3 regions of the Shinella sp. Sh6 genome follow, and region 1 is predicted to be linked to each of the others. Evidence: predicted binding sites of a transcription regulator. Region 1 holds the regulator's gene; each other region holds the start of a gene.
The links. Region 1 encodes LexA, which represses DNA repair genes until DNA is damaged. Its sites were predicted from a motif close to TGTTCNNNNTGTGTTCNG; they were not measured.

Region 1 (10,572 bases):
CGTTCGGAGGATTCCTTCTCCATGCGCCGCACGTCCACCTTCACCTCGACGAGCTGGCGCGCCAGTCCCGCGTCGCGCGTCACGAAGATCGTCTGGGCGATGCGCAGGTTCTCGATCGTCAGGTTGAAGAGATTGGCGAGTTCCTTGTAGCCGTCCTCGGAGAATTTCAGCCCGTTGACGATCTTCTTGCGCACCTGCTCCTGAAGGCCCTTCTCGATGATGTCGCCGACATGCTCGAGGTTGATGGCGTAGTCGATGATGACGATAGAGCGGGCCGCCGGTTCGCCCGTCAGGCCCTGCCGGCCAAGGCGCGAAAGATAGATCTTCACCTCCTGCTGGAGCACGTCGACCTGCCGCTCCAGTTCGCCGATGTCGTTCAGCGGCGCGAGATTGTTGTCGTTGAAGGCGCGCATGGTGCGGATCAGCATGGATTCGATGAGATCGCCGACGCGCAGCACCTCGCGCGTCGCGCCGGACAGCGCCACCACCGGCGTCGCGAGCGCGGCGTCGTCGAGATATTTCGGCCCGCCCTCCTCCTTCTTGTCCTCCGGCACGATCCTTTCCATGAGGCTCGACAGCGGGCCGGAAAGCGGCCAGAGCACCAGCGCGACCACGAGGTTGAAGGCAAGGTGCACGTCCACCGGCAGCTTTGCCGCCGGGATCGGCAGCAAGGCGAGAAGATCGGCCACCTGCGCGGCGAAGGGCAGCACGACGAGGCACCCTGCCCCGCGCACGAGAAGATTGCCGAGCGTGACGCGGCGCGCGGAGGCGGCGGCCTTCATCGTGGCGATGACCGGCGGCACGGCCCCGCCGAGATTGGCGCCGAGCACGAGGATGACCGTCAGCGCCGGCGAAAGGATCCCCATGGCCGAAAGCGACAGGATCAGCACGACGACGGCAAGGCTCGACGAGGAGACGATGGCGAGCACCGTGGAGAAGGCGAGCGCGGCCGGCCAGGCATCGCCGAGCAGCGTGAGGAAGGCCGCAAGCGCGGGCGACTGGCGCATCGGCTCGGTGGCAAGGCTGAGGAGGTGCAGCGACAGCAGCATCAGGCCGATGCCGACGAGCGCGGAGCCGAGGCCCTGCCGGGCGGTGGAGCCCGACGATTTATAGAAGACGACGCCGACGAGGATGATGAGCGGCGAGATCGATTCGATGCCCGTCGCCACGAGCCAGGCGGTAACGGCCGTGCCGACATTGGCGCCGAGCAGCACGATCTGCGCCATGCGCGCGCGCATCAGGTTGCGTTCGACGAAGGAGGCGACCATCAGCGCGGTGGCGGTGGAGCTCTGGAGGGCGACCGTCGCGACGAAACCGGCAAGGAAGGAACGCACCGGCCCGCGCGTGCCGAGCGCCAGCCCGGAGCGCAGCTTCACCCCGAAGGCGCGCGTCATGCCGTCCTTCACCTGGGCAAGGCCGAAGAGGAGCAGCGCGACGGCGCCGAAAAGGTTGATCATGACGATCGTGGATTCCAACCGTTTTCCTCCCGTAATGCCCGCCGCTGCCGGACTCATCAGATTGATCGCGTATCCGATCATGGATTTTCAAATTATGACAGTGGCTTTCGGCCAGAATATGCCAGTAAATTCAGAAATATTTCGTTTGCCGGCAAAAGAAATCGGCAGGATCGGGCCGGCATGCCGAAGGGGCGCGCGGTCCTTGCATCGGATGCGCGCTGCACCCTTCAATTCCCGCAAACTTTCCGTTAAGAGACGGTTTCCGGCCGCATGGCCGCCGTCATGAGGAATTTTAGACGATGCTCGAAGCCCTGAGAAGCGCCGCCCAGACCTGGGTGGCAAAAGCCCTGCTGATCATTCTGGTCGGTTCATTCGCTGTCTGGGGCGTTTCGAGTTCCCTCGTCACCGGCACGTCGAATGCCGTCGTCACGGTCGGCGACGTCAAGGTCTCGCCGACGGACTTCCGCCTTGCCTACGAGCGGCAGGTCGCGGCCATGTCGCAGCGCTTCGGCATGCGCCTCAACGCCGAGCAGGCCCGCGCCTTCGGTGTCGAGAACCAGGTCTTCGCCGAGCTCGTCGCGGGCGCCGCGCTCGACCAGCTTTCGCGCGACATGAACCTCGGCCTTTCCGAAGGCCGCCTCGCCCAGCTGATCGCCGACGATCCGGCCTTCCGCGGCGTCAACGGCCAGTTCGACCGCACGGCCTTCTCTGCCATCCTGCGCAATGCGGGGCTGCGCGAGGCCGACTACATCAACAACCGCAGCCAGGTGGCGATCCGCACCCAGGTCGTGGAAGCCGTGTCGGACGGCTACAAGGCGCCCGAAGTGCTGACGGCGGCGCTGCGCCAGTACCGCAACGAGGCCCGCACGATCGACTACCTGCTTCTCAGCAACGCCAATATCGATCCCGTCAAGGCGCCCGGCGACGACGTGCTCGCCCCCTGGTTCGAGAAGAACAAGGCGAAGTACCGCGCACCGGAATACCGCAAGTTCGTCTATGTCTCGCTGGAGCCGAAGGACCTGGCGGACAAGGCCACCGTCACCGACGAGGCGCTGAAGGCCGAATACGAGAAAAACAAGGACCACTACCGCACGCCCGCCACGCGCACGATCGAGCAGCTCACCTTCGCCGACCGCGCGAGCGCGGACGCGGCGGCCGCCAAGCTCGCCTCCGGCACGACCTTCGACGCGCTCGTCGCCGAACAGGGCAAGAAGCCCTCCGACGTCATGCTCGGCGATTTCACCGAGGCGAACGTGCCGGACCAGAAGCTCGCCGCACCGGCTTTCGCCGTCGCCGAAAACGGCGGCACGACGCCGGTCATCGACGGCACCTTCGGCCCGATCATCCTGCGCGTGACGAATATCCACCCGGAGACGGTGAAGAGCTTCGACGAGGTGAAGGAAGACCTACGCACGGAACTCGCGCTTGCGGACGCCGCCGACGGCATCCTCGCCGTGCATGACCGCATCGAGGACGCCCGCGCCGACGGCGCCAGCCTCGAGGAAGCCGCCGCGAAGAACAACCTCAAGGCCGTGACGGTCGATGCCGCCGATGCGCAGGGCAACGACGACAAGGGCGAGGAGATCGACGGCCTGCCCGAGGAGAAGACGCTTCTCGGCGAGGTCTTCAAGACCGATGTCGGCATGGAGACCCAGCCGATCGACGTCGGCCGCGAGGGCTACGCCTGGTACGAAGTGCTCGACGTGATCCCCGAGCGCGACCGTACGCTGGACGAGGTGCGCGACCGCGTCGTCGCCGACTGGACCGCCGAGCAGCAGCGCGAGGCGCTTGCCAGGAAGGCCTCCGAACTGGCCGAGCGCGTGCGCAAGGGCGAGGAGCTCGCCGCCATCGCCGGCGAGCTCGGCATGGCTGTCGAGACCAAGACAGGCCTTCATCGCGGCGCGCAGGATCCGGTGCTGAGCCCCGAGGCCGTCAATGCCGCCTTCTCCGGCCCGCTCGGCGTCGTCGCCAACACGCCCGGCGTCGACGGCGAAGGCCAGATCCTCCTGAAGGTGACCGAGGTGAACGCGGATGCGGCGCCCGACGCGCTCTCCAACGACGAGCAGCAGATCGTCGCCGTCGCCCGCGCCAGCGGCGACGATATCCTCGACCAGATGGTCAGCTCGCTCCAGACGACCTACGGCGTTTCCATCAACCGGACGCTTGCCGAACAAAGCACGCGATGAAGGAGGCGGAAGCCGCATGTCCGACCTGAAATCCTATATCGCCAAGGTCGCCGCCGGAAAGGCGCTCGACCGCGAGGACGCCCGCGGCGCCTTCGAGATCATCATGTCCGGTGCCGCCACGCCCTCGCAGATCGGCGGCTTCCTGATGGCGCTGCGCGTGCGCGGCGAGACCGTGGACGAGATCTACGGCGCCGTCGGCTCGATGCGCGCGCGCATGCTGCCGGTCTCCGTGCCTGCCGATGCCATGGACATCGTCGGCACGGGCGGCGACGGCGCGGGCACCTACAACATCTCGACGCTGGCGGCGATCATCACCGCCGGCGCCGGCGTTCCCGTCGCCAAGCACGGAAACCGGGCCCTGAGCTCCAAGTCCGGCACGGCGGACGCCCTCTCCTGCCTCGGCGTCAAGCTCGACATCGGCCCGGCCGATATCTCGCGCTGCGTGCACGATGCCGGCCTCGGCTTCATGTTCGCGCAGCTCCACCACCCGGCGATGAAGCATGTGGGACCCTCGCGAGTCGAGCTCGGCACGCGCACGATCTTCAACCTGCTGGGCCCCCTCTCCAATCCCGGCGGCGTCAAGCGCCAGCTCCTCGGCGTCTTCTCGCCGCAATGGCTGGTGCCGATCGCCGAGGTGATGCGTGATCTCGGCTCGGAGAGCATCTGGGTCGTGCACGGCGAAGGCCTCGACGAGATCACCACGACCGGCACGACGCAGGTCGCCGCGCTGGAAGACGGCAAGATCCGCACCTTCGAGCTGACCCCCGCCGATTTCGGCCTTCCGCCGGCAACGCTCGACGATCTTCGCGGCGGCGACGGCGCGCACAATGCCGCCGCGCTCCTGTCCGTGCTCGGCGGCGCACACATGCCCTACCGCGACATCTCGCTTGCCAACGCGGCCGCCTCGCTCGTCGTCGCCGGCAAGGCGGAGACGCTGAAGGACGGCATGCGCCTTGCGACCGAGGCGCTGGAGAGCGGGCGCGCCCGCGCCGCGCTGGACCGTCTCGTCACGGTTTCCAACGAAGCCGCCGCGGAGTAGGATTGGCCATGACCGATATCCTCAAGAAGATCGAGGCCTACAAGCTGGAGGAGATCGCCGCCGCCAAGGCCCGCGTCTCTACCGCCGAGCTTCGCGCCCGCATCCGCGACCAGGAGGCCCCGCGCGGCTTCTTCGCAAGCCTCAAGGACCGCAAGGCGGAAGGCCGTTTCGGCCTCATCGCCGAGATCAAGAAGGCCAGCCCCTCCAAGGGTCTCATCCGTCCGGATTTCGATCCGCCGGCGCTGGCAAAGGCCTACGAGGCAGGGGGCGCTGCCTGCCTTTCCGTCCTCACCGACACGCCGAGCTTCCAGGGCGCGCCGGAATTCCTCACCGCCGCCCGTGCGGCCTGCGGCCTGCCGGCCCTGCGCAAGGACTTCATGTTCGACAGCTATCAGGTGCTTGAGGCGCGCGCCTGGGGCGCGGATTGCATCCTCCTCATCATGGCATCCCTTTCCGACGACACCGCGAAGGCGCTGGAAGACGCCGCCTTCTCGCTCGGCATGGATGTGCTGATCGAGGTGCATGACGAGCCCGAGATGGAGCGCGCGCTGAAGCTGAAATCCAGGCTCGTCGGCGTCAACAACCGAAACCTGCGCACCTTCGAGGTGGACCTCGCGGTCTCTGAAAAGCTCGCCGGCATGGTGCCGGACGACCGGCTGCTCGTCGGCGAGAGCGGCATCTTCACGCATGCCGATTGCGTGCGCCTCGGCAAGGTCGGCATTTCCACCTTCCTCGTCGGCGAAAGCCTGATGCGCAAGGACGACGTGACGGCGGCGACGCGCGAACTGCTGACGGGCGATGCCGGCATGCTGGCGGCGGAATGATGGCGGAAGACACCCGCACGCTCACCCATATAGGCGCCTCGGGCGAGGCGCACATGGTCGATGTCGGCGACAAGACGGAGACCGTACGCATCGCCCTTGCCGAAGGCTTCATCCGCATGGCGCCGGCAACGCTCGACCTCATCCTCAAGGGCGACGCCAAGAAGGGCGACGTGATCGGCACGGCGCGCCTTGCCGGCATCATGGCCGCCAAGCAGACGTCGAGCCTCATCCCCCTCTGCCATCCGCTGATGCTGACCAAGGTGACGGTGGAGATCCGCGAGGATCGCGCCCTGCCCGGCCTTCGCGTCGAGGCGATGGCCAAGCTCACCGGCCGCACCGGCGTGGAGATGGAGGCGCTGACAGCCGTCAGCGTCGCATGCCTCACCATCTACGACATGGCCAAGGCCGCCGACCGCGAAATGGAGATCGGCGGCATCCGCCTTCTCGAAAAGTCCGGCGGCCGCTCGGGCGATTACAGGCGCGGGGCGAAGGCCTGATGGCGCTGCTTCCCGTCGCCGATGCGCTGGAGCGCCTGCTTTCCGCCGCAAGGCCGGTGGAGCGGACGGAGACGGTCGCGCTGCACGAGGCCGCCGGCCGCGTGCTCGCCCGCGACGTGGCAGCCCGCCTCACCCAGCCGCCCTTCGACAATTCCGCGATGGACGGCTATGCCGTCCGCCATGCCGATATCGCCGAGCTCGGCTCGGTGCTCAAGGTCGCGGGCACCTCTTCCGCCGGACACGCCTTCGCGGGAACGGCCGGCCCGGGCGAGGCCGTGCGCATCTTCACCGGCGCGCCGCTGCCCGCCTTCGCCGATACCGTCCTTCTCCAGGAGGATGCCGAAGTGCTGGAGGACGGCCGCATCCGCACGACCTTCCTGACGCCGAAAGGCCGCCACATCCGCCCGCGCGGGCAGGATTTCTCCGAAGGCGAGATCGTGCTGAAGGCCGGCGACGTCCTCGATGCCGGCCGCCTGACGGTCGCCGCGGCGATGAACCATCCGGACCTGACGGTCTATGCCCGCCCCCGCGTCGCGCTGCTGGCGACCGGCGACGAGCTCGTGCGCCCCGGCACGCCGCCCGGCGAAAGCCAGATCGTCGCCTCCAACACCTACGGCGTCGCGGCCCTTGCGCGCGAGGCGGGCGCGGAGGTGATCGACCTCGGCATCGTCGCCGACGACAGGGAGGCCATCCTCGCCGCGGTGCGCGAGGCGCTTTCGCGCGACATCGACGTGCTGGTGACGCTCGGCGGCGCTTCGGTCGGCGATTTCGACCTCGTTCGGCCCGTGCTTGGCGAAGCCGGCATGGAACTCGACTTCTGGCGCATTGCCATGCGCCCCGGAAAGCCGCTGATGGTCGGCCGGCTCGGCGATATCCGCGTCGTCGGCCTGCCGGGCAATCCCGTGTCCAGCCTCGTCTGCTCGCTGCTCTTCCTCGAGCCGCTCGTGCGGCGTCTGGCGCATCTTCCCGCCCGCAGCCGCCTGTGCCCCGCCGTCACCGCCGTTCCGCTCGGAGAAAACGACCACCGGCAGGATTATGTCCGCGCGCGTGTCGAGCGCACTGCCTCCGGCGCGCTCTCCGTCACGCCGTTCGACAGGCAGGATTCGTCAATGATGAAGATCTTCGCCGCGGCGGAAGGCCTGCTCGTGCGCCCGCCGGGCGCGCCTGCCGTGCCCGCCGGCAGCCCCTGCGACGTCCTGCTCCTGCGCGATCCCGAGGCCTGAACAGTCATATTATTGTTCAGGAAGCCCTTGCGGAACACATGCGGAACGGATAGTGTCTGTTCTGGATTTGTTTCACGATTCTCAACGGGGATGCCATGCTGACGCGCAAACAACAGGAACTCCTCCTGTTCATCCATGAGCGTATGAAGGAATCGGGCATTCCTCCATCCTTCGACGAGATGAAGGACGCGCTGGACCTGGCGTCGAAATCGGGCATCCACCGCCTCATCACGGCGCTCGAGGAGCGCGGCTTCATCCGCCGCCTTCCCAACCGGGCGCGGGCGCTGGAGGTCATCAAGCTGCCCGAGGCCTATTCGACGAGCCTCCAGCCCCGTCGCGGCTTCTCCCCCTCCGTCATCGAGGGAAGCCGGGGCAAGCAGCAGGCGCCGGCCGCTCCCGCCGCGCGCACGCCGGCCGTGCCGGAGATTTCCACATCCGTTTCGGTGCCCGTCATGGGGCGCATTGCCGCCGGCGTGCCGATCTCGGCCATCCAGAACAACACGCACGACATCACTGTGCCCGCCGAGATGATCGGCAGCGGCGACCATTATGCGCTGGAAGTGCGCGGCGATTCGATGATCGAGGCCGGCATCCTCGACGGCGACACGGTCATCATCCGCAATGGCAGCACCGCCAATCCGGGCGAGATCATCGTGGCGCTTGTCGACGACGAGGAAGCGACGCTGAAGCGCTTCCGCCGCAAGGGCGCCTCCATCGCGCTCGAAGCCGCCAACCCGGCCTACGAGACCCGCATTTTCGGCCCGGACCGCGTGAAGATCCAGGGCAAACTCGTCGGCCTCATCCGCCGTTACAACTGATCCTCCGCCTGCCCGCTTGCCGGAGGCTCGAAGCGGCCGGTGCGCCAATCGTAGGTGCGATGACGCGACCAGGGGCGGTCGACGCTTTCCACCGCCTGCGTGACATGGGCCTGCGCAAGGCTTGATGCTTCCGGCCCGGTCGCTGGCCCGATCTCCAATGCGCCGCTCCGGCGCAGATGCCGCGCCGTCACCAGCCTTGCGCCGGAGCGGCAGGCGTCAAGCCTCAGGGCATAGGGCACGACGACGAGGTCTGCGGCATCGCAGGCCGTGCCGAGGAAGGCCGTGTCCTCCAGCGCGACGATCCGCCAGCCGCTGGGCGAGACCGCGGCGCAGAAGGCTTTCGCCTCGCAGACGAAGGCGTTGCTGCTTCTTGCTGCGGCAAGGGCGGACGCCATTGCCGTTCCTGCCTTTTCGCGGTCGGCCTTTCGGCGCGGCCTTTTGCCGGTGACCTCGGGCTTCGAGGTGTCCTCCACGGCAAGGCCCGCGGTCCTGCGCAGGGCTGGCTTTTGCGGATCGGCGAGTCGCAGCGCCCTTCGCCATTGCGACCAGATGAAATCCGGCGGCCGCGCGCGGTTCGTCGATACGCTTTCCTTTCCCAATATGGCGACGAGCCGGCCGTCCTCCGATACGAGCACTTCAGGCGCCCGCCCATCGGTCCGGAAGGCAAGGACGAGGCCGAGGAGGGCGAGCGCCGTTCCGGCATGGCGAAGCCGCGTGCGCAGGAGGCAGACGAGGCCGCCGCCGAGGGCGATCAGCAGGAAAGCGGCAAGCGGGATGCGGCCGGTGACGATCTCGCCCTTCCAGCCGGCCACCCATGCCGAGAGCGCGATCATCCATTCGATGCCCTTGCCCATGATCGCGAAGGGGATGGCATCGAGCCCGAAGGGCATCAGCAGCACGGCGGCAAGGCCGAAAGGCATGACGATGGCGCTGATGACCGGCATGGCAAGGATGTTGCCGGCAAGCCCGTAGGCCGGGATGCGGTGGAAATGGCCGACCGAATAGATGAGCGTCGAAAAACCGCCGATCAGCGATGAGAGAAGAAGGCCGCCGAGGAAGCGGCCGGCCGCCCCGCCGAGAAGCCGGAGCCGCCCTCCCCGGCTCTCCCTGCGCACCGGCCGCTCGCGCCAGGCGGCATAGCCGGCGATGAGGCCGAGCGTTGCGGCATAGGACATCTGGAAGCCCGGATTGGTGACGGCAGACGGCGTGACGGCGAGGATGAGGATCGCCGAGAGCGCGACATTGCGCAGGCTGATGGCGGACCGGCCGAAGAGCACGGCCACCAGCATGACGCAGATCATGATCCATGAGCGCACCGCCGAGATCGCCCCGCCCGAGACGAGGATATAGAGCGTGACCATGACGAGCGCGCCGGCGGCGGCGAACTTCTTGGCGGGATAGCGCTCGGCAAAGCCGGGGATCAGCGCCATCAGCATGCGCGCGCCGACAAGGAAGGTGCCGGCCGCCAGCACCATGTTGAGCCCGGAAATGGCAAGCACATGGGCAAGGCCCGCCTGCCGCAGCGCCTCGACCGTTTGCGGGCTGATCGCCCGTTCCTCGGCCGTCACCAGCGCGGCGGCGATCGCGCCCGCATCGCCACCGATCCGGCCGCGGATATGCTCGGTGAGGTTGTCGCGCCAGCCGGCGATCATCTGGCGGAACCGCGCTTCGAGGCCGGGTTCGGAGGCGGCCGCCGCCAGCGGCGCGCGGTAGAAATAGCCGACTGCGCCGGTTCCCGCGAAATAGGCGTCGAAGGCGAAATCGTTGAGGCCGGCGAGCGCGGGTCCCGAGGGCGGGCTGAGGCGGGCCCGCCCGGCAATGCCGCTGCCGATGGGGATCGGCTCGTGGCGGCTTCGGGCAAGGACCGTCACGATGCCCGGCTGGCGCTTCAGCACCGGATCCGCCGTGCGCTCCAGCGCGACGCGGTAGCGGATCGCCCCGCGCCCGTCGGCTTCGCGCGACAGCACGCGCCCGGTGATCTGCGTGGTGACCGGCGCATCGAGGAGAACGGTATCGAGCCGGGCGCTTTCGGCCGCGGCAAGCAGCATGCCCACCGGCACGAGGAATGCCGCCCCCGCCGCAAGCGCCGCCCAGTCCTCCCGATGGCGCAGGCGCAGCGCCGGCCAGAGTGCGGCGCAGGCGAAAAGGAGGATCGTCGGGAGCGAGGGATCGGAAGCCGCCGAAAACCAGAGGCCCGCGCCGATGCCGAGGAAGACCGGGACGAAGAGGAAGAAGTGCCCGTGCGCCCTTTCCCGTGCAAAGGCATCCGCCACCGCCTCGCGCCCTGCAAGGCGAAGCGAAAGGTCAAGCAAGGCCCGCCGCAGGAAAGCCGGCACGGTTCGCGCGGGCGCCTGCACAGGCAGCGGGGCGGCGTCGGCTGGCAGGTCCCGCCAGGCGAGCGCCTCGGGCATGTCCCGCCGGTCTGCGATTTTCCCTTCGGCCATGATCCCGGCCTCCACCGTTCACCCCGCCACTGTGCAACCGAAAGGCGGGAACTTCAATCCCGGGTTGGCGCGCCAGATACTAAG
Region 2 (10,572 bases), 1.6 Mb from region 1:
GCGCCGCCATGCCGTAGGTGCCGCAGGCCGCGAAGGCCTTGAGGTCGGCCTGGATGCCGGCGCCGCCGGACGGATCGGACCCCGCGATGGAAAGGATGTTGGCAATCGTCTCGGCCATAGCGCCTCCTTCTAGCGGAGGCGGCCTGCGGGCGGCGGGAAACGGCACCCTGCGACTCCCTCCGCCGGCATGATCCGGTTCAGGTTCAAAGGGTGCTTCTCAGCCCGCCTGACGGCGGACGCCCCTGTCCGGGGAGGGTTGTCGCAGATGCGGGCGCGCGTGTCACGGGGAAAGTCGCAGGCGGAAGGTTGCCCCTCACCCTAACCCTCTCCCCGCGAGCGGGGCGAGGGGACGTGCCCCACGAACCGCTATTGCTTTAGGAAAACGGTGCGTCATACCCCTTCGCCCCGCTTGCGGGGAGAAGGTGGCCGGCAGGCCGGATGAGGGGCTAAGCGACGCCCGCCATCTCACGCCTTGCTGACGTGATACTCCTTGATGGCCACCATCTTGATCGCCGGGTAGCGCTCCGCCTCGTAGCGCAACGAGAAGGAATCCTGCGCGAGGAAGACCGGGTCGCCGTCGAGGTCGCGGGCGATGTCGCCGCGGCGCTGGGTGACGAACTTGTCGAGCTCGGCCGCGCTGTCGGACGAGATCCAGCGGCAGACGGAAAAACGCGACATCTCGAAGGAGACCGGCAGGCCGTATTCGGCCGAAAGCCGCTCCTTCAGCACGTCGAGCTGCAGCGCACCGACGACGCCGACGATGGCGGGCGAGCCGTCCTCCGGCGAGAAGAGCTGCACGACGCCCTCCTCAGCCATCTGCTGGAGCGCCTCCTTCAGCTTCTTGGCCTTCATGGCGTCTTCCAGCCGCACACGGCGCAGGATTTCCGGCGCGAAGTTGGGCACGCCCTCGAAGACCAGCGCCTCGCCCTCGGTCAGCGTATCGCCGATGCGGAGCGTCCCGTGGTTGGGAATGCCCACGACGTCGCCGGCATAGGCCGTATCGGCAAGCTGGCGCTGCGAGGCGAAGAAGAACTGCGGCGCCGAAAGGCCGATCGTCTTGCCCGTGCGGGCAAGGCGCACCTTCATGCCGCGCTCCAGCATGCCGGAGCAGACGCGGGCAAAGGCGATGCGGTCGCGGTGGTTCGGGTCCATGTTGGCCTGGATCTTGAAGACGAAGGCCGTCATCCTGTCTTCCGCGGCATGGACCTTGCGCACGTCCGCCATCTGGTCGCGCGGCGGCGGCGCGAAGGCGCCGAGCGCATTGATGAGGTCGCGCACGCCGAAATTCCTGAGCGCCGAGCCGAAGAACACCGGCGTCAGGTGGCCTTCGAGGAAGGCCTCGCGATCGAACGGGCGGCAGGCTTCGCGCGCCAGTTCCATCTCCTCGATGAAGGCCTCGCGCTCGTTTTCCGGCAGGTGCTTCGCGACCTCGGCGGCGTCGTCCATCTTCACCGGCTGGACCTGCGTGTCCGAGCCACGGAAGGTGCGGTCGGCGAGATGATAGGAGCCGCAGAAGGTCTTCGAGCGGCCGACCGGCCAGGTGATGGGGGCCGTGTCGAGCGCCAGCTTCTCCTCCACCTCGTCGAGGATCTCGAACGGGTCGCGGCTCTCGCGGTCCATCTTGTTGACGAAGGTGATGATCGGGATGTCGCGCAGGCGGCAGACCTCGAAGAGCTTCAGCGTGCGTGGCTCGATGCCCTTGGCCGCGTCGATGACCATGACAGCGGCATCCACCGCCGTCAGCGTGCGGTAGGTGTCGTCGGCGAAGTCCTCGTGGCCGGGCGTATCGAGGATGTTGAAGACATTGCCGTCATATTCGAAGGTCATGACGGAAGTGACGACCGAGATGCCGCGCTCGCGTTCGATCTTCATCCAGTCCGAGCGGGTCTGGATGCGGTCCTTCTTCGCCTTGACCTCGCCGGCGAGCTGGATGGCGCCGCCGAAGAGAAGGAGCTTTTCCGTGAGGGTGGTTTTACCGGCGTCCGGGTGCGCGATGATCGCGAAGGTGCGGCGGCGGGAGACCGCCTCGGCAAGGGTTTCGGCCATGTTCAAGCAATATCCTGTGAGTTGCCGCGTCTTTACAGGCTCCGCCCGGAAAGTGCAATTGACGCGCACGCCCGCCCGCCGGCTTATGGGCCGCATGCAGACAAAGCCCGCCCTCCTTCTCATCCGCCTGCCGCACGGCGCGGATATCGCGCTTCCCGCCTACGAGAGCGAAGGCGCGGCCGGCATGGACCTGCGCGCCGCCGTCGAGGCGCCGATGGTGCTGGAACCGGGCAAGCGCGCGCTGGTGCCGACCGGCTTCGTCTTCGAGATCCCGCACGGCTACGAGGGGCAGGTGCGCCCGCGCTCCGGCCTCGCCTTCAAGCACGGCATCACCTGCCTCAACACGCCCGGCACCGTCGACAGCGACTATCGCGGCGAGGTGAAGGTGCTGCTCGTCAATCTCGGCGAGGAGGCGTTCACCGTCGAACGCGGCATGCGCATCGCCCAGATGGTGATCGCCCCCGTGACGCAGGTGGCGGTGAACGAGGCGGCGCAGGCGAGCGAGACGGCGCGCGGGGCCGGCGGCTTCGGCTCCACCGGCGTGCGCTGAGGCCATGCCCGGCCGAAACGGCCTCACCTTCCGGCAGGACTATTTCGGCGACACGGCCGCCTGGCTTGCGCTTGCGGCCCTCCTCGAAGACACATTCGGCATCGACGTGACGATCCTCGACCGGCTCGGCGGACCGGATCCGTCGAGCGTTCCCTTCGCCTTCTTCGATGCGGCCGGCGCCTGCATCGCCAATATCACCGCCTTCTCGCTGCCGCTCGTCGTGGACGGCGTCTTCGTGCGCGCCGCCGGCCTGCAATCGGGCGCGGTGCGGCCGGATTTTCGCGGACGCGGCCTCTACCGCACCGTCGTGCAGGCGGCGCTCGACCATTGCGATGCCGAGGGCTTCGAGGCCGTCGCGCTCCTCACCGACACGCCGGAGCTCTATCGGCGCTACGGCTTTTGCCCGATGGCGCTGCATCGCTTTGTCGGGCCCGTGCCTGCCCAAGGGAAGGCCGGCCCGGTGCGGCGGCTGGATATGGCGAGCGAGGCCGATGTCACGGCGCTCGCCCGCCTGCTGGAGGGCCGGCGGCCCGTCTCGGACCGGTTCGCGCCGCTGCGGCAGAAGGAGATGTTCCTTTTCAATGCGGCGCTCGATACGGACCTGCGGCTCGACCTGATGGAAGAGGCCAACGCCGTCGTCGCCTGGCGGCGTGAGGAAGACGGCAGCTTCGGCCTCGTCGACATCGTCGGTGCGCACATTCCCCGCCTTGCGGATATTCTCGCTAGCCTGCGGGTGACGCCGCCGCATGTCACCGTGCATTTCGCGCCGGATCATCTCGGCTGGGAGGCGCGCGCGGTGCCGCAAACGGGGGAGCTCGCGCTGATGCTGCGCGCGGCGGAAGACCTTCGGCCGGCGCTGCCCTTCGGCCTGCCGCCGACGGCGGAGTTCTGACCCGACCCGCTCATTGCGGCGGGCTTGCAGGCGCGATAAAAGACGATCCGAAGGAGCCTTCCATGACCCTTGCCGTTCTTCTCGCCTATTGCGGCGCGCTGTTCATCGCCGCCGTCATTCCCGGCCCCGGTATCACGGCGATCGTCGCCCGCGCGCTCGGCTCGGGCTTCCGGCCGACCTTCTTCATGGGGCTCGGCCTCATCCTCGGCGACATGCTCTACCTCACCGCGGTCATCCTCGGCCTCGCCTTCATCGCGCAGACCTTCACCACGGCCTTCCTTCTCATCAAGATCGCCGGTGCTCTCTATCTCGGCTATATCGCCTGGAAGCTCTGGACGACCGGCCTGCTGCCCCAGAACATCGAGGCGAAGGGCTCGACGAGCCTTGCCATGTCGTTCCTCTCCGGCCTCTTCGTGACGCTCGGCAATCCCAAGACCATGCTCTTCTACGTGGCGCTGGTGCCGACGCTGGTCGATCTCAATGCGGTCGGGCTCAGGGACTACGGCGTGCTGCTGGCCGCGACCTTCATCGTGCTCCTCGCCGTGCTGGTGCCCTATATCGCGCTTGCCTCGCGGGCGCGGCTCCTCATGCGCCAGCCGAAGGCGCTGCGGCGGCTGAACCGGCTCGCGGCCGGGGTCCTTGCCGGCACGGCCGCCTATATCGCGACGCGCGCGGCATAGGCGGCGCGTCGCCTGCGGCTTTTTGCCGGACGAATCCGGACTCGCCCAAGGCCGCATTCCCTCCTATGGTCTTGCCGGAAGAACCGAGGAGTAATCGATGACCGATACACGAAAGCCCGGCCGCGGCCGCGTCTATGCCTCCATCACCGAGACCGTCGGCAATACGCCGCTCGTCCGGCTCGACAAGTTCGCGAAGGAAAAGGGCGTCGTGGTGACCCTGCTCGCCAAGCTCGAATTCTTCAATCCCATCGCCTCCGTGAAGGACCGCATCGGCGTGGCGATGATCGAGTGGCTGGAAGCCCAGGGCAAGATCACGCCCGGCAAGTCGACCCTCGTCGAGCCGACCTCCGGCAATACCGGCATCGCGCTCGCCTTCGCCGCGGCGGCCAAGGGCTACCGCCTCATCCTCACCATGCCGGAGACCATGTCGGTCGAGCGGCGCAAGATGCTGCTGCTGCTCGGCGCCGAGCTGGTGCTGACCGAGGGGCCGAAGGGCATGAAGGGTGCCATCGCCAAGGCCGAGGAACTGGCCGCCGCCATCCCGGATGCCGTCATCCCCCAGCAGTTCGAGAACCCGGCCAACCCCGACATCCACCGCCGCACGACGGCCGAGGAGATCTGGAACGACACGGAGGGCGCGGCCGACATCCTCGTTTCCGGCATCGGCACCGGCGGCACGATCACCGGCGCCGGCCAGGTGCTGAAGGCCAGGAAGCCCGGCTTCAAGGTCGTCGCCGTCGAGCCGGCGGACAGCCCGATCCTTTCCGGCGGCGCGCCCGGCCCGCACAAGATCCAGGGCCTCGGCGCGGGCTTTGCGCCCGCCGTCCTCGACACGGGCGTCTATGACGAGGTCGTCACCGTCACCAACGACGAAGCCTTCGAGAATGCCCGCCTCGTCGCGCGCCTCGAAGGCGTGCCGGTCGGCATTTCTTCGGGCGCGGCGCTCGCCGCCGCCGCCAAGGTCGGCAGCCGGCCGGAAAATGCCGGCAAGACCATCGTCGTCATCATCCCCTCCTTCGCCGAGCGCTACCTTTCGACCGCGCTCTTCGAGGGCCTCGGGGGCTGAGAGGACGCCCGCCGCGCCATGGGTGCGGCGGGCCTGCCTGTTTCGGCTATGCCGCGGCCAGCCGCTCGCCGGCGATGCGGTAGGAGATCGCCTCGGCCAGATGGATGCGGCCGACGGTCGGTGCCTCGTCGAGATCGGCGAGCGTGCGGGCGACCTTCAGGACCCGGTGATAGCCGCGGGCCGAAAAGCGCATCTTCTCCGCCGCATCGCGCAAAAGCTGGAGGCCGCCCGGATCGGGCTCGGCGACCTTTTCGACGATCGCGGTTGAGGCGCGGGCATTGCTCGTGACCGAGGCCATGCCGAGCCGGGAAAAGCGATCCACCTGCAGCGCCCGGGCGCGCGCGACGCGGCGGGCGACGGCTTCGCTCGCCTCCGCCGTGCCGGGACGCAGGAGATCGGCCGCCGAGACGGCCGGCACGTCGATGCGGATATCGATGCGGTCGAGCAATGGACCGGAGATGCGGGCCTGATAATCGCTGACGCAGCGGGGGCCGCGGGCGCAGGTGCGGCCCGGCTCGCCCGCCATGCCGCAGCGGCAGGGGTTCATCGCCGCGACCAGTTGCACGGCGGCGGGATAGCTGACGCGGTGATTGGCCCTTGCGATGACGCACTCGCCCGTTTCGAGCGGCTGGCGCAGCGCATCGAGCGCCTGCGGCGAGAATTCCGGCAATTCGTCGAGGAAGAGGACGCCGTTATGGGCGAGCGAAGCCTCGCCCGGCCGGGCGCGCGGACCGCCGCCGACGAGCGCGGCCATGGTGGCCGAATGGTGCGGCGTGCGGAACGGCCGCCGGTCGGAAAGCCGCCCGCCGGAAAGCTGGCCGGCGACGGAATGGATCATCGAGACCTCCAGCAACTCGGCCGGCGAGAGCGGCGGCAGGATGGCGGCAAGGCGCGCGGCCAGCATGGATTTCCCCGAACCGGGCGGGCCGACCATCAGGAGATTGTGGTTTCCGGCGGCCGCCACCTCCAGCGCGCGCTTGGCGCTTTCCTGGCCGCGGATATCGGCAAGGTCCGGCATATCGGATGCTGCGGCCCGGATCGCCGGGGTGGGGCGGGAGAGGACCTGGCTTCCCTTGAAATGGTTGACGAGCGCGATCAGGCTGCGCGGGGCAAGGATATCGAGGCCGCCGCCGGCCCAGGCCGCTTCCGCGCCGTTTTCCGCCGGGCAGACGAGGCCCTTGCCGAGCGTATTGGCGGCCATGGCGGCGGGCAGCGCGCCGGCGACGGGCGCGATGGTGCCGTCGAGGTTCAGTTCGCCGATGACGAGATAACCGCCAAGCGCATCGCCCGGCACGGCGCCGAGCGCCGTCATGAGGCCGAGGGCGATGGCAAGGTCGTAGTGGCTGCCTTCCTTGGGAAGATCGGCCGGCGCGAGGTTGACCGTCACCCGCTTGGGCGGAAGCGAAAGGCCGGAGGCATGAAGGGCGGCCTGCACCCGCTCGCGGCTCTCGGCCACCGCCTTGTCCGCAAGGCCGACGATCTGCATGCCCACCTTGCCGGGCGCCACCATGACCTGCACGTCGACGGGCACACCCTCGATGCCCTGGAATGCAATCGTACCGACCCGCGCCACCATGCCTGCCCCCGCCTGCCCCGCAGCGCCGCGCCGTTCATGGCGCATGACGACGCCGCAACACGTTTCTGCCGAAACCCGCGCCCGCAACCGCCTCTGGGTTGCATCTGCAAATCTGGCATGGAACAGGGAATGAAACAAGAACAATTATAGAACCGGCGGGCGATTTTTCCCCGCGCCGGTTGCATGCGGTTGTATTTGCGGAACGAAGGCGGGACGTCCGCGAACGGAACGCCCCGCAGCGCCGTGCGGAAGGCTCAGCGCTTGCGCTCGATGGCGTCCCACAGAAGCGCCGCGATGTCGGCGCCGCCGAAGCGCTTGACTTCGCGAAGGCCGGTCGGGGAGGTCACGTTGATCTCCGTCATGTAGTCGCCGATGACGTCGATGCCGACGAGGAGGAAGCCGCGCTCGCGCAGCGCCGGGCCGATGCGATCGCAGATCTCCTTTTCGCGCGCGGTCAGCTCCGTCGCCTCGGCGCGCCCGCCGACATGCATGTTGGAGCGGCTGTCATGCTCGGCCGGCACGCGGTTGATGGCGCCGACGGGCTCGCCGTCGACGAGCAGGATGCGCTTGTCGCCCTTGCGCACGTCCGGCAGGTATTGCTGGGCGATGAAGGGCTCGCGGAAGAGCTGGCCGAACATTTCGAGCAGCGAGGACAGGTTGCGGTCGTCCCGGGTGGAATGGAAGACGCCGGCCCCGCCGTTGCCGTAGAGGGGCTTCAGGATGATGTCGCCCATCTCCTCGCGGAAGCGGCGGATCTCGCCCGGATCGCGGGTGATGAGGGTTGCCGGCATCAGGTCGGCGAATTCGGTGACGAAGATCTTCTCCGGCGAATTGCGCACCCAGGCCGGATCGTTGACCACCAGCGTCTTCGGGTGGATGCGCTCCAGGAGATGCGTCGAGGTGATGTAGGCCATGTCGAAGGGCGGATCCTGGCGCAGGAGCACCACGTCCATCGTCGCAAGGTCGATGCGCTCGGGCGCGCCGAGCGTGAAGTGGTCGCCCTTGACGTCGCGCAGTTCCATCGGCTGGACGGTCGCATGGACCTTGCCGTCGCGCAGGCTGAGCTGGTCGGGCGTATAGTGGAAGAGCCTGCAGCCGCGGCTTTGCGCCTCGAGGCTCATGGCGAAGGTGGAATCGCCGGCAATGTTGATGGTCGAGACGTGGTCCATCTGAACCGCGACGTTCTTGATCTTGGCCATGAAAAGTCCCCTCAGGAATGCCCGACACATGTAAGGTGCCGCAGGCCCGAAGGCAACGGGCGCTGCAGCTCAGGCGGCAAGCCCCCCGGAGGATCGCCGGATGCCGCGCACGCGGTCGCGCAGCTTCAGCGCCATGTCGATCGGGATGGGGAATTCCTTGCGGCAGAAGGCGACCTTGCGGACATAGCTGTCGATATGCCACGTCGCCCAGCTCTTTGCGGGGAAATAGGCGACGTCGCCGGCCTTCAGCGTGCGCTCGCTGCCGTCCTCGCCGGTCACATGCACCGCGCCGTCGAGGATCACCACCGTCTCGTCCCAGCCGAAATACCAGCGGAAGGTGCCGGCCGTGCAATCCCAGACCGCCGTCCGCGCCAGCCTGTCATAGGCCCGCGAATGCAGCGACACGCGCGCCACGGGGCTGCCCGACAGTATCCAGGCCGGGTCGATGGGCGCCGGCTCCATCTCCATGTCGTCGGGTGCGGCCGCGACCGGCGGGCGCGGCGCCCTGGCTTCCTGCCGGTGCGTGCGGATGGCGGCGGCGGCCATGGTGGCGAGCATGAGTTTCAGGACCATATCATCCCCCTTTGCAATCGGGAGAAGACTAACCTGCACGGGTAACGGCGCGGTTGAGACGATCCGCGGCATTTTAACGATCCGTAACCTTGCTCTTGCGAGCCCTGGCCTTCGATCAGAACGCATCCGGAAAATGTCGTGGAAGCCGCCAGGGCAGAACCGCGACGATATCGTACCGCAACGAGAGGCGATGGGCGTCCGGCTGGCGCGAGAGCCAGATGTCGCCGGCCGCGCGGATGCGCTGCTGTGCGGCCCCGGTGACAGCGAAGACGGCGTCGTCGACGCTCGCGCGCGCCTTCACCTCCACACAGATCACGAGGTCGCCGCGCCGGGCGACGATATCGATCTCGCCGAGCTTGGTGCGGTAGCGGATCGCGCGGATGCGGAAGCCCTTGGCGAGGAGATAGAGCGCGGCAATGTATTCGGAGACATGCCCCCGGCGAAAGGCCTTCTGCCGGCCGGGATCCGCCGTCCTATCCCGCATCGGCGTCCTTCAGGTCGAGGAGGCGCTGGTAGAGCTCCTTGCGCGGCAGGCCCGTCTGGCGGGCCGCCTCGGTCGCCGCCTTGCCGGCCGGCATGTCCCTTGCGAGCGCCGACAGCAGCCGGTCGACATCTGCGGCCTCGGGGGCCGCCGCCGCGCCCGGCGGGCCGACGACGAAGACGATCTCGCCCTTGACGGCATGCCCGCCGCCGTAATGGGCGGCAAGCTCGCCGAGCGTGCCGCGGCGGAACTCCTCGAAGGTCTTGGTGAGCTCCCGGCAGACGCAGGCCGCCCGCCCCTCGCCCAGAACGTCGGCGGCCGCCGTCACCGTCGCGGCGATGCGGTGCGGCGATTCGAAGAAGAGGAGCGTTGCCGGAACGGCGGAAAGCTCGGCGAGCCGGTCGCGGCGCGCCTTGTCCTTGGTGGGCAGGAAGCCGGCGAAGAAGAAGGCATCGTTCGGCAGGCCCGACCCCACGAGCGCGGCGAGCGGCGCGGAGGCGCCCGGAATGGGCACGACGCGGTGGCCGGCGGCGATCGCAAGCAGCGCGAGGCGATAGCCGGGGTCGGAGACGAGCGGCGTGCCGGCATCGGAGACGAGCGCGACGGATTTTCCCGCTTCGAGCGCCGAGATGAGGCGCGGGCCGGCCTCGTCGGCATTGTGCTCGTGATAGGCATAGGGCCGATTGACGATGCCATAGCGGTCGAGCAGCACGCGGGTGACGCGGGTATCCTCGCAGGCGAGCACGTCGGCGCCGGCCAGCGTTTCGAGTGCGCGCAACGTGATGTCGGATAGGTTGCCGATGGGGGTCGCGACGAGGTAGAGCGCCGGCTCCAGCGGCCGGGCCGGGATCACGGCATTGTGGAGACGGAACGTCCTGCCGCCCTCGCCCGTCCCGTTTGCCGCGCCTTCGTCCCGCATCGTCTTTCGCCTTTCCTTTGCCTCCTTATGGGCGAGCGGAGAGCCCCCTGCAAGGTGCGCGGCCTGTGGATCGTGCATCCCGCGCCGTTAGCACTTGCAATCCTCCTTGGACTTCTGCCATTTTGCCCCTCCACATCAGTCCGGCATCCGCCGGAATTCAAGGCAATGCCGCGCCGGTTTCCGGCGTGCCAGCGGTCGAAAGCGGTACAGTTCAATGCGCATTACTCTCGAGCGGTCCAATCTTCTGAAGTCGCTGAATCACGTTCACCGCGTGGTGGAACGGCGCAACACGATCCCGATCCTCTCGAACGTGCTCCTGCGCTCGGACGGCGCGAGCCTCGACATGAAGGCGACCGACCTGGACCTCGAGATCACCGAGGCGACGCCCGCGCAGGTCGAGCAGGCCGGCGCGACGACCGTTCCCGCGCACCTTCTCTACGACATCGTGCGCAAGCTGCCGGACGGCTCGGAAGTGCTGCTCGCCACCAGCGCCGACGGCGCCTCCATGACGGTCGCCTCGGGCCGCTCGAAGTTCTCGCTGCAGTGCCTGCCGCAGTCCGACTTCCCGGACCTGACCGCCGGCAGCTTCT
Region 3 (10,572 bases), on a different replicon from region 1:
CCGAGGCGAGCGGCGCGGTGCCGGCCCACACGCCGAACCCGCCGAACGTCACCCCGATCGCGGTGAGGCCGACGAGCACATGCGAGCGGATCGACCGCGGCACGTCGGCATACCAGTCGGACTGGTCGTGGATCGCCGGTACTTTCCTGTCCTTCGCCATCTCACTTGCCCTCGATGGTGGGGTTGCCCTGGCCGTTCGTGGCCCGCGTCAGCGCTTCCAGCACCTTCACGCGCTCCCCGAACATCGCGACCGTGCCTTCCTTGAGGACGAGGATCTTGTCGACGACCTGCAGCAGGGAAGGCCGCTGGGTGATGGTGACGGTGGTGATGCCCGCCCGCTTGGCGTGCTGCAGCGCGCGCGCGAGGGCGGCCTCGCCGGGAGGATCGAGGTTGGAATTCGGCTCGTCCAGCACGACGAATTTCGGATTGCCGAAGAAGGCGCGGGCGAGCGCGATGCGCTGCTTCTGGCCCCCGGAGAGCGGCGAGCCGTCGGCCGTCACGATGGTCTCGTAGCCCTGGGGGAAGCTTGCGATCAGTTCGTGCACGTCGGCCAGCATCGCGGCCTCGAAGATCGTGCGATCCTCCACGTCGTCGCGCATGCGGGCGATGTTGGCCTTGATCGTTCCGGGGAAGAGCTGCACGTCCTGCGGCAGGTAGCCGATGCTCTCGCCGAACTGCCGCTGGTCCCAGTTGCGCAGGTCCATGAGGTCGAGGCGCACGGAGCCGGAGGTCGGCATGATCGAGCCGACGAGCATCTTGCCGAGCGTCGTCTTGCCGGAGCCGGAATTGCCGATCACGGCAAGCGATTCCCCCTTCTTCAGCGAGAAGGAGAGGCCGTTGAGGATGACGCGCTTCTGCGGCGGCGGGACGAACAGGATGCGCTCGACATCGAGCCGGCCTTCCGGCTGCGGCAGGCGCAGGCGGGCGAAGTTCAGCGGCGAGGAGAGGAGGAGCTGCTTGATGCGGCCATAGGAGGCGCGCGACTTGTTGAACTGGTTCCAGCCCTCGATCGCCCCTTCGATCGGCGCCAGCGCGCGGCCCGAGATGATGGAGGCGGCGATCACCATGCCGCCGGTGAGCTGCCCGGTCAGGGCAAGATGGGCGCCCCAGCCGAGAAGGGTGATCTGCGTGAGCATGCGGCACGCCTTGGAGCAGCCCGTGAAGACGATGTTGCGGTCCTGCGCCCTGACATGCGCCTTCAGCGAACCCGCCGTGTCGTGCCCCCACATCTTCACCGCTTCCGGGATCATCGCCAGCGCGTTGATGATCTGCGAGTTGCGCGACATGGAATCGAGCTGGAGATTGGCCCGGCTGAGAAACCCGGTCGCCTCCGCATAGTGCCGCGCCGTGAACCTCTGGTTCAGGAAGGCGATGAAGAACAGCACCGAGCAGCAGGTCATGATGATGATGCCGAGATGCGGATGAACGAGGTAGACCACCAGCACGAAGAACGGCATCAGCGGCGCATCCAGGAAGGCGATCAGCGTGCCCGAGGTCAGGAAGCTGCGAAGCTGCTGGAGGTCCTGCAGCGTCTGGTAGTCCTTGCCGCTGCCGTGCAGCGAAGCGCGCGCGGCCGCACTGAGGACGGGCGCGCCGAGCTGCACCTCCAGCTCGACCGCCGTGCGCATGAGGATGAAGCGCCGGATGCTGTCGGCGAAAGCCTGCAGCAGGACGGCCCCGACGACGACGACCGTCAGCATGATCAGCGTGTCCATGGACCTGCTGGTGAGGACGCGGTCGGAAATCTGGAAGAGATAGAGGGGAATGGCGAGAAGCAGGACGTTGATCGCCACCGTGAACACCATGACGATCGAAAGGTTGTGGCGGACGACCGCCATGGCCCTGGCAAGGCTCGCGGCGAAATTGACCGGACCGCTGCGCTTGTGGAACGCCGCGCCGTCGCCGCCTCCACCGCCGCCCCCTCCGCCATTGCCGGAGGAGATCCCGCCATCGCCGCCGCCACCGCCCTGGGGCCGCCGTTCCGCTGCGCGAACCGGGCCGGTATCGCCCTCGATCGTGCGGCCGAACGGCTGGACGGGCGTTGCCTTCTCCACTTCGGCCTCGCGCAGCCGCGCCTGCGGTTCGGCCTTCTCCTGCACGCTTTCCTCCGCGGCGGCCTGCCCTTTCTCCGCCTTGCGCCTCGATGCCGGCTTTTGCCGGGGAGCGGGGAGCGGCCGCGCGGATTTTTCGGCCATGCGCCTGTTGGCGGCGTCCAGCTCCTCCCGCCGCAGGGAAACCGGCTTTTCCGCCGGGGGCTCCCGAACGTCCGATACGGCGGCCGGCTCCGAGCCGTCCTCCGCCATCTTCGTCAGCGCCGCGACGGCTTCGTCTATCGCCGCGATGCACAGTTCGGTGACCCTGTTCTCGCTCTCGGGATCGGCCTCGGAATGGCGCTTGCCCTTCCTGCCGATATCGACCGAAAGCGACGTATGGACGCCGAGCCGGCGGGTATTCTGCGGAATGAAGTTCATGGGTCCCCTCCCCAGTCTCAGGCAACCACGGTCTGCATGGCATCGGACGGCATGGCGGTGTTCCATGAATAGTCATGGCCGGACGTGATGGCGCCGTCCGCCGCATCCGGGTTGTCGTCGCCGGCGTCGTCGAGGAAGGCGATCACCTCGTTGGCGAGCCGCGTTTCGACCGGCTGGGGCTGCGTGTCGTCCTCCTCGATCAATCCGCCCTGGATGAGGATGGCATCCGTATAGAGGCCGCCGCCCAGATAGGTGGTGGAACCGAAAGCGTCGTAGTCGACGATTTCTGCGATGTTGACGACGGCATTGTTGCCGGTCCGGACCGTGACCTCCGCATCGTCATTTTCGGCGAGATATTCCGCCGCCGCCTGGCTGACATGGTCGGCATCGCCGAGGACACTCACCTGGCTGACATAGTTCAGCTTGTAGAAATCGCCGGTGATGTAGAGCACGCTGAGCGTCTGCTGGCCCTCGAACAGGCTGTCGCTCGCAAGGCCCTTCGGCATGTCGACATCGCGGTCGTCGATGGCCTGGACGACATTCTGCATGTAGTCCGGCATGGCCTCGAAACGGTCGCCCGCGCCCACATTGGTGATGGAGGCCTGGTTCCAGAGGAGATTGCCGCTGGAATCGAACGCGGTCGCGCCCGGCGTTTGCCCTTCGCGCACCAGCCAGTCGTTGTCGTAGAGCACGGCGACCTGGTTGATGACGTTCATGTCGTAGACGTCGCCGCCGATGATCACGAGATCGTAGTACATGCTCATGCCGAAGAAGGTCGACACGTTGATCGCGGTGTTGCCGCCGGTCAGGATGGTCACGTCGCTGCCCGTCGACGTGACCACGAGCTGGTCGTTGTCGGTGACGAAATTGTACTGTTCGATCCACTCCATGAAGCAGACGTCGCCGTCGATCCGGCTGACGATCCAGTCGGTCGGGAAGACCGGCGCCCCGCCGTCGCCCGCCTCGTCGCCGCCGGCGTCGAAGAGCACCTCCTGGAAGGAGGCGATGTTGAACGCCTGCGTGGTCGAGCCGCCGTGGCCTGCCGCCACGCCATCGGCATCGCGGCTGTCGTCGTCCACGTCGCTGTAGATCGTCGCCTGGGCGATCACGTCGACCTGATGGTAGTTGCCCATCACGCTCATGACCGGGGTCACGATGCCGACATTGGTGACGGCGGCGACGTTGGCGACGACGTTCGCGCCGGCATCGATGACGAGGTTGTCGGCCGGGGGAGCGGTTTCGGCAAGCTCCGTCTCTTCATCCTCCTCGTCCGGATCTTCCGGCGGTTCGGCAAGGCCCCGATCGGGCAGGAGGTCCTCGAGCGAAGGGACTACCTCGCGCAGCTCGCCGTTGACATGGATGCCGGCGACATCCGCGCCGGTCGCGACGAACTCGCTGTCGGCGCCCTCGTGGATCGGCGGGCGGTCCTGCCTCGCCAGGTCGTCCTCCAGCGTATCGAGGAAGCCTGCGATCCGGCCGAAGGTCTCGTAGCTGTCGGTCCGCAGGAAGGTGGTCCGGTCGGTGTAGACGGATGCCTCGTCGACATATTCGAGCATGCGCTCGTGCACGAAGGCCGTGCTCACCAGCGGATGCGGCTCGCCGGTCATGTTGACGTAATCGTTGTCGAAAAGCAGGTTGACCTGAATCATGTGCGTATGCGCCGAACCGGGGCCTGCGAAGATGAAGAGCTCGGGCGTCGGCATTTCGATCACCGGCAGCGGCAGGCGAAGGCTGGGCAGGTCGAGATCGGCAAGCTCCAGCGGCTGCCACTTGAAGCTGAGGCTCATATGGGAGCCGTGGAAATGGCTGCCGCCGTAAAACCCGTAGGCAACGCCCCTGTAGGGCACGTCGGGGATATATCCCTGGAGGTCGAAGTCCGAGGCGAAGCCGGGCGCAAGCGCCTCGAAATCCGCCACGGGCCTGTCGTTTTCGACGACGACGGCGCCTTCGGTCTGGCGGATGCGCAGCCGCGCCTCCTCGATCACCATGTCGAAATAGCCGATGAAATGGGCGATGGTCTGTGAAGTCCTGTCGAGCAGCATGTCGATCTCCCTCGCCTTGGGACAAGGGGGGCAATGATCTGGCCGCAGTCAGCGGCCGCTGCTCTCACCCCTTGACGCCAGGCCTACATGCCATGGAAGTCGCGCCGGCACGCCGGCGCGACCTCGTCTTCGGATGAGATGTCATCAGGAACCGGATGTGTCTTCGCCGACATTGGTGACGTAGTGGTCGGCACCGACGACGCTGCTGTCGATGGAGTTGGTGAGCAGGTTGGCACCCTGCACCAGCTCGAAGTGGAAGCCCGAATTGGCGAGGATCGCCGAGGCATCCGCGGTGCTGGCCCCGGAGACGTCGTCGCCCGCTCCCAGATCCCAGCCCTTGCCGTCCATGTTCATACCCTCGTCGCCAAAGGCGGTGCCGCCGTCGGCCTTCAGGTTGTTGTCGGCATCCTCGTTGTTCATGCGCAGGTCATAGGCGACGTCCTGGTCGGCCAGGTGGTTCGCCTGGATCGCGCTGAAGCCGGAATCGTTGCCGGCGCCGTTCAGGGAATCGTTGAGGATCCGGTCCACGTCGAGCGTGAACGAGAAGTCGTCGCCGATGTCGAAGGTCAGGTCGCGGCCGGCGATGCCGAGATTGTCGAAGTCCTTGACGTCGTCGAGGATCGCAAAGTCGGTATCGGTGTGGTTGAAGCTGTCGGCCGTGTTCGTGGTGACCGTCTTGGTATCGTTGTCCGAGACGGTCTTGCTGTCATTGTCGGAGACCGTCTTGATGTCGGTGTCGACGTCCGTCACGGTCTTCGTGTCGTTGTCCGAATAGGACTTGCTGTCGTAGCTCCAGTCATATTCGGACGAGTTGTAGCTGCCTTTCACGGACTTCATGTCCGTGTCGATGTCGGTGTCGATATCCGTCACGGTCTTCGTGTCGGTGTCGTTCAGCGTCGTGGTCTTGCTGTCGTAATCCCAGTCGTAGGAATTGTTGCGGTCGTTGCCGTTGTTGGCATCCACATCGACCTTGGCGTCCACGTCGACGTCGGTGTTGTTGCGGTTGTCGCCATTGGCGAGGCCGCCGACATAGCCGGTCGAATCGTCGCTGATCTCGGTTTCGTTGATGGCGCTGTTGGCAAAGCCTTCAGCGAGTGCGCCGACATTGGTTTCGTCGCCTTTCGGATCGTAGGACATGACTTTCTCCATTCGGAAAGAAATGGAGCCGCTCACGAAATCCCTCTCATCTCAAATGGGATTTACTCGCGCCTGCTCCAGGTTTGCCCAATGCAGAGGAACTTTAGACATCTCCCCTGCAGCGAATAGCCGATCAGGAAGAACCTTTGCGAACCGCAAGCATCCTCCCTTGCCGCGAAACTATTCAAAGCTCCGCAACGATAATCTTTTCAGATCTCAGCTAGAAAACGCGACCTCGGTTTCTGTTTATCTGTCGAAGGCCGGTTCACGGTACGAAATAGATACGAAACAGATATGCAATCCTAGACCCGAATTGGGATTAGTCTGTTGAGGTCTAATCCCTTCATCTCACCCTTCGGGAGCGTTATTGCCGTCTAATCCATTCAGGCGGCACCCGTTTCAATGGCTGCGGATGCATGCAGCCTGGCGGCCCTGGCAGGAGGCACCGGGCTACTCCTTTTCCGTTCCGGGAACGGCGTGCCTCGCATTCCGGGTCTGGGGGCCGTCGAAGCACCGCAGGGCCGCCTCGGTCCGGTTGCGGACATGCAGCTTCCTGTAGATGTTGCGGACATGCGCCTTGATGGTGTTTTCCGACAGGTTCAGGCGATGCGCGATAAGCTTGTTCTGCGTGCCCTTGCACAGGAGATCGAGGATCTCGACTTCCCGCGTCGTCAGGTGCGATTCATGGGAGCCGATCTGTTCGATTTCGATATTGGCGTAGCGTGTCAGGAGATCGGACACGCTACGCGCGCCGGGGGGCCCCGGGGAGGTCCTCACCGCCTTCAATCGCCGCAGCAAGGCCGACGGGAAATGCTCTCCCCCCTTCACCAGGAGGTCGACGCCCGCAAGGAACACGTCGAGCCGCACATCGAGCGGCAGGATGCCATCGATATGCAGGCCTTCGACCAGAAGGTTCAAAAGCGGGTCGAGCGAGCCCGGATCGTCGATCAATACGCCGACGGCCGTCGAAGGCGCGTAGGCCTCGATACCGCGCAGCACCCTTGCGATGTCCCGCGCGTCCTTGCGATGGAAAAGCACCAGGCGAACGTCGGCCGTGTGGTGCTTGAGCACGTCGCCGGCATCTTCGGCGACGATGATGTCGTGATCGGGAAAGCGGCGCTCGAGCACCTCTGCGAGGCACTCCACCAGAAAATCCGGTTCCGCCACGACGAAAATAAGCTGCTGTTCACTTTCTCCATGCCCAGGTCTCGAAAGACCCGGCCTGGGTGTCTCGGTCGCAAGCATTGTGTCACCTCAACGCAACTCGGGTCGCTTGTCACAGGCGGGATTATCCCACCTCACCATTTGAGCAGTGCTTTAAAAGTACAGTATTAATTAAATTGAAGTCAAATAACCCTTTCGGATGAATCCAGGCACCTTGATGAGCATTCACGTCGACTTCAAATGCGATTCCAATATACCATATAGCCATGTATCGCATCTGTTGATTGCCATATGTAAATTTCCAGAAGCGGAAAATATTCAATATTCCACTAAATAAGTGTTTTTACTCGGCTTAATATATGAAACGATACACTACAGCCAACACTTTGGTTTCGTTTCGCTTTCGCTGCACTATATCCGGATATACATTTATGGAAATGACCGCGATCAAGCCGCCGGGCATGCACGGCCGGCCGGCGTCTTCACTCTAACGTTTGACACGGCCGATTCCATCCAGCGGTCCATGACGATTGCGTCGTTTTGCCTTCAGCGGACGATAAGGAACAAGCCGCTGACGATGGCAAAGCTCAGGACGGCGATGCGCAGGCCTCTGCCGCCGATACGGTGATGCGCGAGCCGGGAGACCGCGCTTCCGAGCAGGACCGCGGGCGCGAGGTAGAGGGCGGCGAGGAGCTGCTCGGAGCCGATACGCCCGGAGATCGCCAGCACGATCAGCGACATCACCTCCCCGACGAGAAAGCACAGCGCCACGGTCGCCCGGAGAACCGGGGCCTTGGCATGCTGGTAAAGCAGGGCGAGCGGGGGGCCGCCGATGCCGGTCGCGGTTTCGGTGATACCCGTGAAGAGGCCGACGCCGAGCGCGCTCGGCCTGTTCGGCGTGAACGGCGGGGCGACAAGGGCGGCGCCGGCGGCAACCACCGTGAAGACCCCGACGGCAAGATCGAGCTGGTCCAGCGAAAGCGCGGCCAGAAGCCAGAGCCCGGCGAACGTGCCCGCCAGGCGACCGACCGTGATCCAGGTCGCGCCCGGCCAGTCGACATGCTCGCGCTCGCGCACCGCCACATGCAGGTTGAGCGGCAGCATCAGGAGAAGCAGCGTGACCGGAAGCAGTTCGGGCTTCAGCATGCCGACGACGGGGGCGACGATCAGCGCGAAGCCGATGCCGAGGGAACCCTGGATGAAGGCCGAGACGAAGGTCACCACGGCCAGGATGGAGAGAAGTTCAAAGCTCATTTATAGTGTCCGAGACCACGATATACTTCAGAAAGCGGATGAATGCGCTGGATCGGCGCCTTGGCGATGGCCGCGGCGGCATCGCCCCGCACTTCGGCCAGCAGCGCGCGCGCATCCCAGTCGACCGGCCAGCCCTGCCAGAGCCGGAGCCGGCCATCGGTGAAGACGGCATCGATCTGGTCGCGGTTGCCGTAGCGCACGAGCTCCCAGGAAAGATCGTAGGACGGGGTGAATTCCGGCCGGTCGAGATCGACCAGCAGGAAGTCCGCGGCAAGGCCCTCCGCAATGGCGCCGGTGATGCCCGAAAGCCCAGCCGCATCGGCCGCGGCGGACGTGGCATGGTCGAGCCAGAGCCAGCCGCCGCCGGCCGAGGAATCGCCCGTCGGAAGGCCGAAGCCCGCGCGCTGCAGCCCCTCCCCGGCGTCCATCAGGCGGAACCCGTCCGCGCGCGTTCCGTCCGTGCCCAGCCCGAAGCGGATGCCGAGCGCCGCCATCTGCAGCGCCGGTGCCACCGCATTGCCCTTCCAGAGGCTCGCCACCGGATTGTAGGCGACGGCCGTGCCCGTTTCCCGCAGGAGATTGAGTTCGTGCGGCGTGACGAGCGTGGAATGGGCCAGCAGGACCTGGGGGCCGAGAGCCCCCAGATGCGCCAGATGCTCGATCGGCCGGCGGCCCCGCGCCACGAGCGAACGCTCGACGGCGACGAGGTGCTCGTTGACATGAGTCTGGAACACGACGCCGGCCGCGGCCGCCATGTCGGAGACCGCCTTCAGCATCGTGTCGCTCGCCGCTTCCGGAATGGAGATGGCGAGCGAAGGATGGATCAGCGGGTCGTCCCTCAAGGCGGCAAGATGCGCTTCGGCCTGACGCAGGATGACGTCCGGTTCCGGCACTTGCGCGGTGCCGCCGAGATCGTTGCAGATGAAGCCGACGACGCTGCGAAGCCCCGTCTCCCGCGCCGCCCGCACCAGCGCGCCGACATGGCCTTGCGAGCGCGTGCCGGCATCGACGGCGGTGGTGAAGCCGCCGCGCAGGCATTCGAGGGCCGCGAGCTTTGCGGAAAGATAGACCATGCGCTCGTCGAGGCTGCCTTCCAGCGGCACCCAGATCCGCCGGAAGATCTCCGACGGCTCGCCGAAGACCAGCGCCTTGCCGAGCGACTGGGTGAGATGCGTGTGCGTGTCGACGAAACCGGGCATCAGGAGATGATCCGGCAGGTCGAGCGGCGTCAGGCCGGGAAATTCCTCCGCCACCGCCTCGGCCGTACCGATCCGGTGGAAGGTCCCGGCCCGCACGACGACGCCCATGCCCGCGCGCGGCCCCTCCGGCAGGAGGACTTGGCCGGGGCGCAGAAACAGGTCCCCGGCCTTCGACAGTTGCTCGCGGATTGCAGTCACTCGTTTGCTCCCTGGACAGAAGATTGCAGCGAAGGCGCGGCATCCAGCGGCTGCTCGCCCGCACCGTTGTGGGAAAAGAGGGCATTGACCACGACGGCGGTGATCGTGCCCGCGGCAAGCCCGTTGCCGAGGATCATCTGGACCCATTGCGGGAACTGGCTGTAGACGCCCGGCACGAGGATCGGCAGCAGGCCGATCGAAAGGGCCGAGCCGAGCGTGAACATCGGGCCGTGCTCGCGCAGGTCCACCCGGCGCAGGAGGTTGATGCCGATGACGCCGATGATGGAGAAGACCATGACCGCCGTTCCGCCGACGACTGCGCCGGGCAGCGCCGTCGCAAGGCGGCCGATGGGCGCGAAGAGCGCGATGACCACGAGGATCGCCCCGGCCATCGCCGTCACATAGCGCGACTTGACGCTGGTCGCCCGCACGATGCCGACATTCTCGCCGCTGGTGATGATCAGCGAGGTGCCGAACAGGCCGCCGACCAGCGACATCAGCGCATCGCCGCGGATGGTTGCGGGAACCATGGCATGGGCGTCGCCGCGGCGCCCGACGATCTCGGCCGTCGCGATGGTCTGGCCGGTCGCCTCCGCCATCGAGATGATCGAGAAGACGATGAGCGGAATGGCGGCGACGACGTCGAACTTCGGCATGCCGAACGGAAACAGTTGCGGCACGACGACGACCGGGCCGGAAAGGACCCCGGACAGGTCCATATGGCCGAGGGCGAGCGCGACGAGCGAGCCGCCCACCAGGCCGAGCATGACCGCAAGCCGGCGGAGCGTGCCGCTGAATATCCGCGCGGCGGCGATCGTCAGGACGATGGTGAGAAGGGCAAGTCCCACCTCGACCGGCGCGGCGAAACCGTCGGTCCCCGGCCGGCCCGTGATCGTCACGCCGTAGATGCGCACGAGGTTGACCGAGACCAGCAGCAGCATCGTCCCGACGACGATGGGCGGGAAATAGCGCAGCAGCCGGCGGAAGACCGGCAGCGCGAGAAAATAGAACAGCGCGGTCATGATGACGGCGCCGACCGCCGTCTGCACGTCCGACTGCTGGGCGATCGCCAGGAAGATCGCGATGGGCGCGCCGCCCGGCACCATG

Region 2: the regulator LexA is predicted to act here: its motif matches at 6,947-6,964, upstream of ACZ5TO_RS18260 (YifB family Mg chelatase-like AAA ATPase).
Region 3: the regulator LexA is predicted to act here: its motif matches at 5,861-5,878, upstream of ACZ5TO_RS23980 (fibrinogen-binding protein).

Annotation. Positions count from the first base shown of each region.
Region 1 is NZ_AP044005.1:1,569,967-1,580,538, reverse strand. It holds gene ACZ5TO_RS07780 (Na/Pi cotransporter family protein) at 1-1,475, opposite strand, end outside; gene ACZ5TO_RS07775 (peptidylprolyl isomerase) at 1,757-3,643, shown strand; gene trpD (anthranilate phosphoribosyltransferase) at 3,660-4,682, shown strand; gene trpC (indole-3-glycerol phosphate synthase TrpC) at 4,691-5,506, shown strand; gene moaC (cyclic pyranopterin monophosphate synthase MoaC) at 5,506-6,003, shown strand; gene ACZ5TO_RS07755 (molybdopterin molybdotransferase MoeA) at 6,003-7,226, shown strand; gene lexA (transcriptional repressor LexA) at 7,322-8,044, shown strand; gene ACZ5TO_RS07745 (ComEC/Rec2 family competence protein) at 8,035-10,488, opposite strand.
Region 2 is NZ_AP044005.1:3,812,263-3,822,834, reverse strand. It holds gene thiD (bifunctional hydroxymethylpyrimidine kinase/phosphomethylpyrimidine kinase) at 1-118, opposite strand, end outside; TPP riboswitch at 158-254, opposite strand; gene ACZ5TO_RS18285 (peptide chain release factor 3) at 466-2,046, opposite strand; gene dut (dUTP diphosphatase) at 2,132-2,596, shown strand; gene ACZ5TO_RS18275 (GNAT family N-acetyltransferase) at 2,601-3,488, shown strand; gene ACZ5TO_RS18270 (LysE family translocator) at 3,551-4,168, shown strand; gene cysK (cysteine synthase A) at 4,266-5,234, shown strand; gene ACZ5TO_RS18260 (YifB family Mg chelatase-like AAA ATPase) at 5,281-6,810, opposite strand; gene gshB (glutathione synthase) at 7,065-8,009, opposite strand; gene ACZ5TO_RS18250 (cupin domain-containing protein) at 8,079-8,582, opposite strand; gene ACZ5TO_RS18245 (YraN family protein) at 8,698-9,066, opposite strand; gene rsmI (16S rRNA (cytidine(1402)-2'-O)-methyltransferase) at 9,056-9,982, opposite strand; gene dnaN (DNA polymerase III subunit beta) at 10,197-10,572, shown strand, end outside.
Region 3 is NZ_AP044007.1:373,374-383,945, forward strand. It holds gene ACZ5TO_RS23965 (HlyD family type I secretion periplasmic adaptor subunit) at 1-160, opposite strand, end outside; gene ACZ5TO_RS23970 (type I secretion system permease/ATPase) at 162-2,471, opposite strand; gene ACZ5TO_RS23975 (hypothetical protein) at 2,489-4,513, opposite strand; gene ACZ5TO_RS23980 (fibrinogen-binding protein) at 4,658-5,650, opposite strand; gene ACZ5TO_RS23985 (helix-turn-helix transcriptional regulator) at 6,101-6,895, opposite strand; gene ACZ5TO_RS23990 (sulfite exporter TauE/SafE family protein) at 7,361-8,068, opposite strand; gene ACZ5TO_RS23995 (amidohydrolase family protein) at 8,065-9,465, opposite strand; gene ACZ5TO_RS24000 (uracil-xanthine permease family protein) at 9,462-10,572, opposite strand, start outside.